Regions from separate parts of the Rhizobium sp. Leaf341 genome, predicted to be linked through region 2. Evidence: predicted binding sites of a transcription regulator. Region 2 holds the regulator's gene; the other holds the start of a gene.
The links. The regulator LexA, encoded in region 2, represses DNA repair genes until DNA is damaged. The targets are predictions, from matches to a motif close to TGTTCNNNNTGTGTTCNG.
Positions count from the first base shown of each region.

Region 1 (4,210 bases), on a different contig from region 2:
TGCGCCGACCATCAGCACGTTCGAGTCCCTGACGCTGGAAGCCTATGGGCACCTGCCGGAGGAATTCCGGCTGCTGGCCACTGATCTCATCATCGAGATCGAAGACTTTCCGGATGACGATGTCTTCGAAGACATGGCGCTGGAAACGCCCTTCGATCTGCTGGGGCTGTTTGAGGGGCGCGGTATCGGCGAGCGTTTCACCATGGAAACCGGTACGATGCCGAACCGGATCACGCTGTATCGCCGGCCGATCCTCGACTACTGGGCCGAAAACGACGAGACGCTGGGCGATATCATCACCCATGTCCTCATCCATGAGATCGGCCATCATTTCGGTTTGTCTGACGACGATATGGAGCGGATCGAGGCAAGCGTGGAGCATGTCGGCGGGTAATGAACCCGCCGCATGCCATGTAAATCGTGCGTCTGCCTATTGCTCGGACAGCTTCATGTCGGGCACGTAATCCTTGCCGTCGACATCTTTCACCACTGCCTGGCCACACTGCATGATCTGCGCGTCTGCGTTGAAGGTGTACGTCGGTGAGCCGTGCAGATCCCAGCCCTTGTTGAGAGCGGCCGTCACCTTGTGGCAGAAGCTCGCATCGTCTGGACCCGTGAGAAAGCGGTAGAGTTTCATGTGGGTTTCCCTCTTCGTTTGATGGCCTCGACCTTGGCAAGGCAGGCAAGCGCTTGGTCGAGATGCAGTGGTTCGACCATTTTGCCCTTGTGCACGATGACCGATCTGCCGGCATTGTCCGGATGATCGAAGGCCATGACGATCTCTCGGGCTTCCGCCTCTTCGGCAGCGGAAGGTCCGAAAGCGGTGTTCGCCGGCGCGATCTGCTGCGGATGGATCAGCATCTTGCCGTCAAACCCCATATCACGACCTGCCGCACACTCCCGGGCAAAGCCTTCCGCATCGGCAATATCGTTGAAGACGGCGTCGAGAGCATCGAGCCCGCTTCCCCGCGCCGCGAGAAGGATCTGCATGAGCCAGGGTACGAGATAGATGCGTCCGGAAAGAGCCGCGACGCCCGTCTCCTTGCGCAGATCGTTGAGGCCGGGGATCAAGCAATCGAGCCGCCCGCCGCGCGTGCGCCCTGTTTCCGCGATCGCCGCCACATTGAGAACGCCCCTTGGCGTCTCGATCATTGCCCAAAGCCGCAGATCATCGGGCGCATCACCCTCGTCCCAGCTTTCGGCAATGTCGAGAATATCCCGTGGCCCCTCCACCTTGGGCACAAGAACCGCATCAAACCGGCAGACGGAAAGAGCTTGAAGATCCGCTTCGCCGAAACCCGAGGCCAGACTGTTGATCCGGACGATCTGTTCGACGCCCGGCATGGTCTGCGTTGACTGCCCAAGATGGCGCACCAGCGCTTGGCGGGCCTCCAACTTGTGCTCCGGAAGCACGGCATCTTCCAGATCGTAGATAACCGCATCGGGCGAGAGGCTTGCCACCTTTGCAAGCGCACGATCATTGTCGGCCGGAACACAGAGCACGGAGCGGCGCAGGCGATGGGGGTGGCGGTCGGACAAAGACATCATGCACCCTTTTGCCTGTCTCGTTTCGGCTTCGCAAGCGTCGTGCACCGGAGATGCTCCCGCTACCGCCTCCGTTCAGCGTCGGATGGCCTCAGTTCGGCATAGGATAATCGCAGAGCCATCCCGCTCCGGGTCAGCAGACAACCAGGCATAAAAAAACCGGCCCCATTCTGAAATGGAGCCGGTCAGATCGTTCAGGGACAGACTTTAGGCTGCCTTGCGGTCATGAAGACCTTCTTCGACTTCCTCGACGATCTTTGCCACGAAGGCATCGAGATCGCCGGGATTCCGGGAGGTGATAATGCCCTTGTCGGTCACCACGGCCTCGTCTGACCACAAGCCACCGGCGTTGACCACATCGGTCTTGATCGACGCGTACGAGGTAACCTTGCGGCCCTTGACGGCCCCGGCCTCGACCAGAAGCCACGGCGCATGACAGATGGCAGCGACGACCTTACCGGAGGAGACGAACTCACGCACGATCCGCAAGGCTTCGTCTTCGACGCGCAGCTTGTCCGGGTTGATCTGGCCGCCCGGCAGAACCAATGCGTCGAAATCTGCGATGTTCACATCCTTGGCTTCGAGATCGACATCCATGCTGTCGCCCCAATCCTTTTCGTCCCAGCTCTTGATGCTGGTCTTGCCAATCGAGGCGATCTTCACGGTTGCACCCTGCTTTTTCAAGCCGTCATAGGGAACACGCAGTTCCGACCGTTCATAACCATCGGTGGCGAGAATGAGAATTTTAGAGTCCTTGATGGAAGGCATGAGCCTGCTCCTTGTTGTTTGTCACGTTGCGTCCGGTCACGGCGCGTTGGCCGGTGACCCCGCATGCGAATGTCACGACGGGTTCGACCTGTTAACGAAGCGCGCCGCCGATCGTTCCGAAAATGAAAGCGTCAACGCACGTAACATTGACGTTTGCACCAAAAGAACATATGTAGAACACTATGAAAAAATCGCTGAAAGAGCGTTTGGCCATCCTCTCGGATGCCGCCAAATACGATGCATCCTGCGCCTCCAGCGGCACGACGAAACGCAATTCGTCGGCAAGCGGCGGCCTCGGCTCCACCGAGGGATCCGGCATCTGTCACGCCTATGCGCCAGATGGGCGATGCATTTCGCTGCTCAAGATCCTGATGACGAATTTTTGCATCTACGACTGCGCCTACTGCATCAACCGTTCGTCCAGCAATGTCGAGCGGGCGCGTTTTTCGGTTGAGGAAGTGATCTGGCTGACGCTCGAATTCTATCGGCGAAATTACATCGAAGGCCTGTTTCTCTCGTCCGGCATCATCCGCTCGTCGGATCATACGATGGAGGAAATGGTGCGCATCGCTCGCGAGCTCCGCGTGACTCATAACTTCCGCGGATACATTCATCTGAAGTCGATCCCGGAAGCGTCGCCCGCGCTGATCGAGGAGGCCGGGCTCTATGCCGACCGTCTGTCGATCAACATCGAACTGCCGACCGATGCGGGCCTCACGCGCTATGCGCCGGAGAAACGACCGGACGGCATCCGCAAATCGATGGGCGATCTTCGCCTGAAGATCGAGGAGATGCGTGATCCCACGCTGCAGACCAAGCGGACCCGGCGCTTCGCTCCCGCCGGCCAGAGCACGCAGATGATTGTCGGGGCCGACCAGGCGAACGACAGCGTCATCCTGGGGACCAGCGCCCGGCTTTACGGCAGCTATGGACTGCGTCGCGTCTACTACTCCGCCTTCAGCCCGATCCCCGATGCCTCGCGCAACCTGCCCCTTGTCAAGCCACCTCTGATGCGCGAGCACCGGCTCTACCAGGCCGACTGGCTCTACCGCTTCTACGGCTTCGGCATCGAAGAGATCACGCGCGACCAGCCCGACGGCATGCTGGATCTCGATCTCGATCCAAAGCTTGCCTGGGCTCTGGCCAACCGGCAGCGTTTTCCCGTCGACATCAACAAGGCGGATCGCGAGATGCTGCTCCGCGTTCCCGGCTTCGGTACCAAGATCGTTCGCGCCATCCTGTCCGCACGCCGGCATCGCACCTTGCGATTGGAAGATCTTGCACGCCTCAAGGTGTCGCTGAAGAAGGTCCAAGCCTTTATCGTTGCAGAAGGCTGGACGCCATCCCGGCTCATCGATCGTCCAGATCTGCGCACGATGTTCGAGCCCAAACCGGAACAACTGGTCCTGCTCTGATGCCGCCGCTCATCGAGAGGCAAGCCGTCATGCTCGATGGCAAAGGCGACTTTGGTGAATGGCGGGATGCTGCACGCCGTCTCCTGATGGCGGGAACGTTGCCGACCGCCGTGGACTGGCGCGAAAGGCAGGGTGTCGCCGCAGACCTGTTTGCCGAGGTCACGCCGGTGCCCGCGAACCTTGACGAAGAACGGGAGGGCGCCCGATCGGCATCACCGGTGCAGATCACCGTTCCCCGCGCCTTCATGACGCTTGCCGAAACGGTGATCTGCCATTCTGATCCCGGCCGCTTTGGTCTTCTCTATCGCACGCTCTGGCGTCTGCAGTCAGAGCGCAATCTGCTGGACATCGTTTCCGACGCCGATGTCGTGCGTTTGCAGGCGATGGAAAAGTCCGTTCGGCGCGATAGCCACAAGATGAAGGCTTTCGTCCGCTTCAAGGAGATCGGTGCCGGCACATCGACGACGGATATCATGGACGTC
Region 1 is NZ_LMPE01000002.1:259,027-263,236, forward strand. It holds gene ASG03_RS01155 (metallopeptidase family protein) at 1-394, shown strand, start outside; gene ASG03_RS01160 (DUF1737 domain-containing protein) at 431-637, opposite strand; gene ASG03_RS01165 (HpcH/HpaI aldolase/citrate lyase family protein) at 634-1,545, opposite strand; gene ASG03_RS01170 (type 1 glutamine amidotransferase domain-containing protein) at 1,753-2,313, opposite strand; gene ASG03_RS01175 (putative DNA modification/repair radical SAM protein) at 2,496-3,728, shown strand; gene ASG03_RS01180 (UdgX family uracil-DNA binding protein) at 3,758-4,210, shown strand, end outside.
Region 1: the regulator LexA is predicted to act here: its motif matches at 2,476-2,493, upstream of ASG03_RS01175 (putative DNA modification/repair radical SAM protein).

Region 2 (4,210 bases):
CCGTTGAACCCGCTTAAGCCATCGCTATTCTTCATTTAGCGTCCACGAACGGACGCCACAGAGATTCCTTGGGGGGATAAACACAATGTTGACACTGGCACGGCTGACAGGCGCGCTTGTTTTGGGCACGATTTTGATGTCCGGAACGGCACAAGCGGAAGATCTCGTCTTCTCGCTCAAAAACGGCACGCAATCCGTCCTCACGCGGTTCTACACGTCGCCCGTCGGCGTCAGCGAATGGGAAGGTGACGTATTCGGCGAGCAGGTTCTCAATCCGGGCGAGACCATCGAACTGACGATCGCAGATGGTCGCGATGTTTGCGATTATGACATGCGGTTCGAGTTCGAAGAGGGATCGAACCTCGCAACGACGGAAGACAAACAGAACCTCTGCGAGATGGGATCCTACACGATCCACGAGTGACCGAGGTCTGGTCGCGCCGCGCCATGCTTGCGCGGCCTTTCCGGCACTCCGGAGCAGCCTGGCGTCTCTGTTAGAGGGAGCTGGCTGCTCCGACGGTGGTCATCGGGACACTGTTGCCAAGGTCGTTGTTGGCATATTTGATCACGAGGATACTGAGGACGGATGCAAGCATCCCGACGAAAATCATTCTCATAGACATGATCCTTTGCGCAAAAGCGCGGAAAAAGTGGGGCCGCGAGGTCGGCCTTCTCAGTCGAAATCACCGATCCGACCGTGCTGTTCCAGAACGACGGATGGCTCGCACTCTCCGATCGCCACGCGTCCGCGCCTGGAGAGGGCAATCGTCCCGGCGTGCGTTTCCGCCAGCCGACCCGCCAACTGCCGTGCAGCGTCGGCACTTTCGGCCATGATCGGTTCGCGTGACTGAGAGACCTCGCCCTCGTTCACATCGAAGACCAGGACTTCAAAACTTTCCGTTGTTCCCGGCATCTCGGTCTCCGCAGCATTCGGACGGTTAACGCGGCCGCCTGCAACCGGTTCCACAGTCCCGTCACACGACTCAATCGATAGGAGAACGGCACTGTCGCTCGGCGACAGGCTTTGGCCACCACGTACCGAAACGCAACTGCTAGCCTGATCCCGTGGAACGTTCATACGACCAAGGACGCGAGACGAAACCGCACGCACAACATCACGCGCGCGCTTTCGCGACACGACGACCGGGAGCGAACCCATCGCACCAGCGGCCATCTTGCTCGGTCAGCGATACCGGTCGCCGATTTCTGTCCGACGTGGTGCGGTCAGGTGTGCGTGGATTTTACTGATAGCGGCGAATCAAGCCGACAAGCTTTCCTTGAACCTTGACACGGTCCGGTCCGAAAATGCGGGTCTCATAGGCGGGATTTGCTGCTTCCAGGGCCACGGACGCTCCTTTGCGTCGGAAGCGCTTCAAGGTCGCCTCTTCGTCATCGACCAGCGCAACGACGATCTCACCGGGGCTCGCGCTGTTGGCGTTCCGAATGATCACGGTGTCGCCATCGAGAATACCGGCATCCACCATGGAGTCCCCGCGGACCTCCAGGGCGTAATGTTCGCCGCTGCCCAGCATGAAGGCGGGTACGGCAATGTCATGCGTGTTGTTCTGAATGGCGGAGATCGGAACCCCCGCCGCGATGCGGCCCATGACAGGAACCGATACGCTGTTGTCGTTTCCCACCGCCAACGGCGGCGTCAGCGGTGTCTCCGAAGCGGGAGCCGGACGGCTTCCCTGGATGACGCTGGGCGTAAAGCCGCGCTTCGGCGGAGTGGACGCGAGATAGGCGTCCGGCAATTTGATCACCTCCAGCGCGCGCGCCCTGTTCGGCAGACGCCGGATGAAACCCCGCTCCTCGAGCGCCGTGATGAGACGATGGATGCCGGACTTGGATGCCAGCTCGAGGGCATCCTTCATCTCGTCGAACGACGGCGGGACACCCGATTCCTTCATGCGCTCATGAATGAAAATCAGCAATTCTTGTTGCTTGCGGGTCAGCATGATCAATCGACTCCAGAGTCACGAAACAAAGCAAGAACAGTGTTATATGTTCCTCATGTGTTCTGCAAGTCCCATTCCGCCTAACTCAACTGTCGTCGGCTCGCTTCCCGCTATTTCCATCAGCTTTTTTCTTGGTTTGGAGGCGCTTCTGGCACGATACGATCTCTCGATCGCGCAGAGGCCAAGCATCATACAGAAACGCCGTCGCGAAGACATTCGCAACGGCGAAAACTGTTCGATCGTGATAATCGGAAACGGAATCAGAACGGAATATCGTCGTCCAGATCCCGCGAGAAACCACCGCTAGATCCGCCGGCACCCCCGCCGGACCGGCCGCTGGAAGACGACGCCGGACGGTCGTAGTCGTCGCCATAGTTCGGGCCGCTGCTGCCGCCGTAATCGGCGCCACCGCGGCTTCCGCCGCCTCCACCGCCGCCGCCGCCGTCACGTCCGTCCAGCATGGTCAGCGTCGAATTGAAGCCCTGGAGCACCACTTCGGTGGAATAACGGTCGTTGCCGTCCTTGTCCTGCCACTTGCGTGTCTGCAACGCGCCTTCGAGGTAAAGCTTCGCGCCCTTCTTCACATACTGTTCGACGACTTTGCAGAGACCCTCGTTGAAGACGACAACCGTGTGCCATTCGGTCTTCTCGCGCCGCTCGCCGGAATTCCTGTCCCGCCAGCTTTCGGAGGTGGCGATGCGCAGGTTGGCAATCGGCTTGCCGTCCTGCGTCCGCCGGATTTCCGGGTCCGCACCGACATTTCCGATGAGGATCACCTTGTTTACGCTACCAGCCATCTCTTTGTCCTGTCTCCTGAACGCGGCTCGACCATCCGCAGTGTGCCGGAAGCCTACGCTTTTCGACGTGGCTTTTCGCCCCCGGCCGGCGGCAATCCACAGTTTGCAAATTTGTTCTTTATTTGTTCTAGGTGTTCGCTATGATCCTGTCAATCGAGCGACGCGCCAGACGGGTCGTGCGGGTTCGCAAGACGGACCGCGCGTTCCCTTCCGGCCGCCATCCGTCCGGCGGATTGCTTCAGCGTGGAATTTCGGTTTCGCGCGACGCCGGCTCGACATATGAAGTATCGATCTTAAGTAATGGCTTCGTCCCCACACAGAGCATCCTACCATGAGCGAATTCAAGACCATTTCGATCCGCGGTGCGCGGGAGCACAATCTCAAGGGGGTTGATCTAGACCTCCCGCGCAACAAGCTGATCGTGATGACCGGCCTTTCGGGGTCGGGAAAATCGTCGCTCGCATTCGATACCATCTATGCGGAGGGGCAGCGCCGCTATGTCGAGAGCCTCTCGGCCTACGCGCGCCAGTTCCTTGAAATGATGCAGAAGCCGGATGTGGATCTGATCGAGGGCCTCTCGCCGGCGATCTCGATCGAGCAGAAGACGACGTCCAAGAATCCGCGTTCCACCGTGGGGACGGTGACGGAAATCTACGACTACATGCGGCTGCTCTTCGCGCGCGTCGGCGTTCCCTATTCACCGGCGACCGGCCTGCCGATCGAAAGCCAGACGGTCAGCCAGATGGTCGACCGGATCCTGGCAATGGAGGAAGGTGCCCGCCTCTACATCCTCGCGCCGATGATCCGGGGCCGGAAGGGGGAGTACAAGAAAGAGCTCGCCGAGCTGATGAAGAAGGGCTTCCAGCGTGTGAAGGTCGACGGCCAGTTCTACGAAATTGCGGACGTGCCGGCGCTGGACAAGAAGTACAAGCACGATATCGACGTGGTCGTCGATCGCCTGGTCGTTCGCGGCGACATTGCCGCACGGCTCGCCGACAGTCTCGAGACGTCGCTGCGGCTGGCGGATGGATTGGCCATCGCCGAGTTCGCCGACAAGCCCCTGCCCGAGAAGGAGACGTCGGCCGGCGGCTCGGCCAACAAGTCGCTGAACGAGACGCACGAACGGGTGCTCTTTTCCGAGAAGTTTGCCTGCCCTGTGTCGGGTTTCACGATCTCGGAGATCGAGCCGCGCCTGTTCTCCTTCAACAATCCGTTCGGCGCCTGCCCCACCTGCGACGGCCTTGGCAGCCAGCAGAAGATCGACGAAGCCCTGATCGTGCCGGAGCATGACCGCACGCTGAAAAACGGCGCCATCGCGCCGTGGGCGAAATCGTCCTCTCCTTATTACAATCAGACGCTGGAGGCCCTCGGCAAGACGTTCGGCTTCAAGCTGAGCAATACCTGGGCCGACCTTTCGGACGCTGCCAAGACGGCGATCCTGCGGGGAACGGACGA
Region 2 is NZ_LMPE01000015.1:10,844-15,053, forward strand. It holds gene ASG03_RS15000 (hypothetical protein) at 137-424, shown strand; gene ASG03_RS15005 (hypothetical protein) at 674-913, opposite strand; gene lexA (transcriptional repressor LexA) at 1,242-1,958, opposite strand; gene ASG03_RS15015 (single-stranded DNA-binding protein) at 2,219-2,755, opposite strand; gene uvrA (excinuclease ABC subunit UvrA) at 3,087-4,210, shown strand, end outside.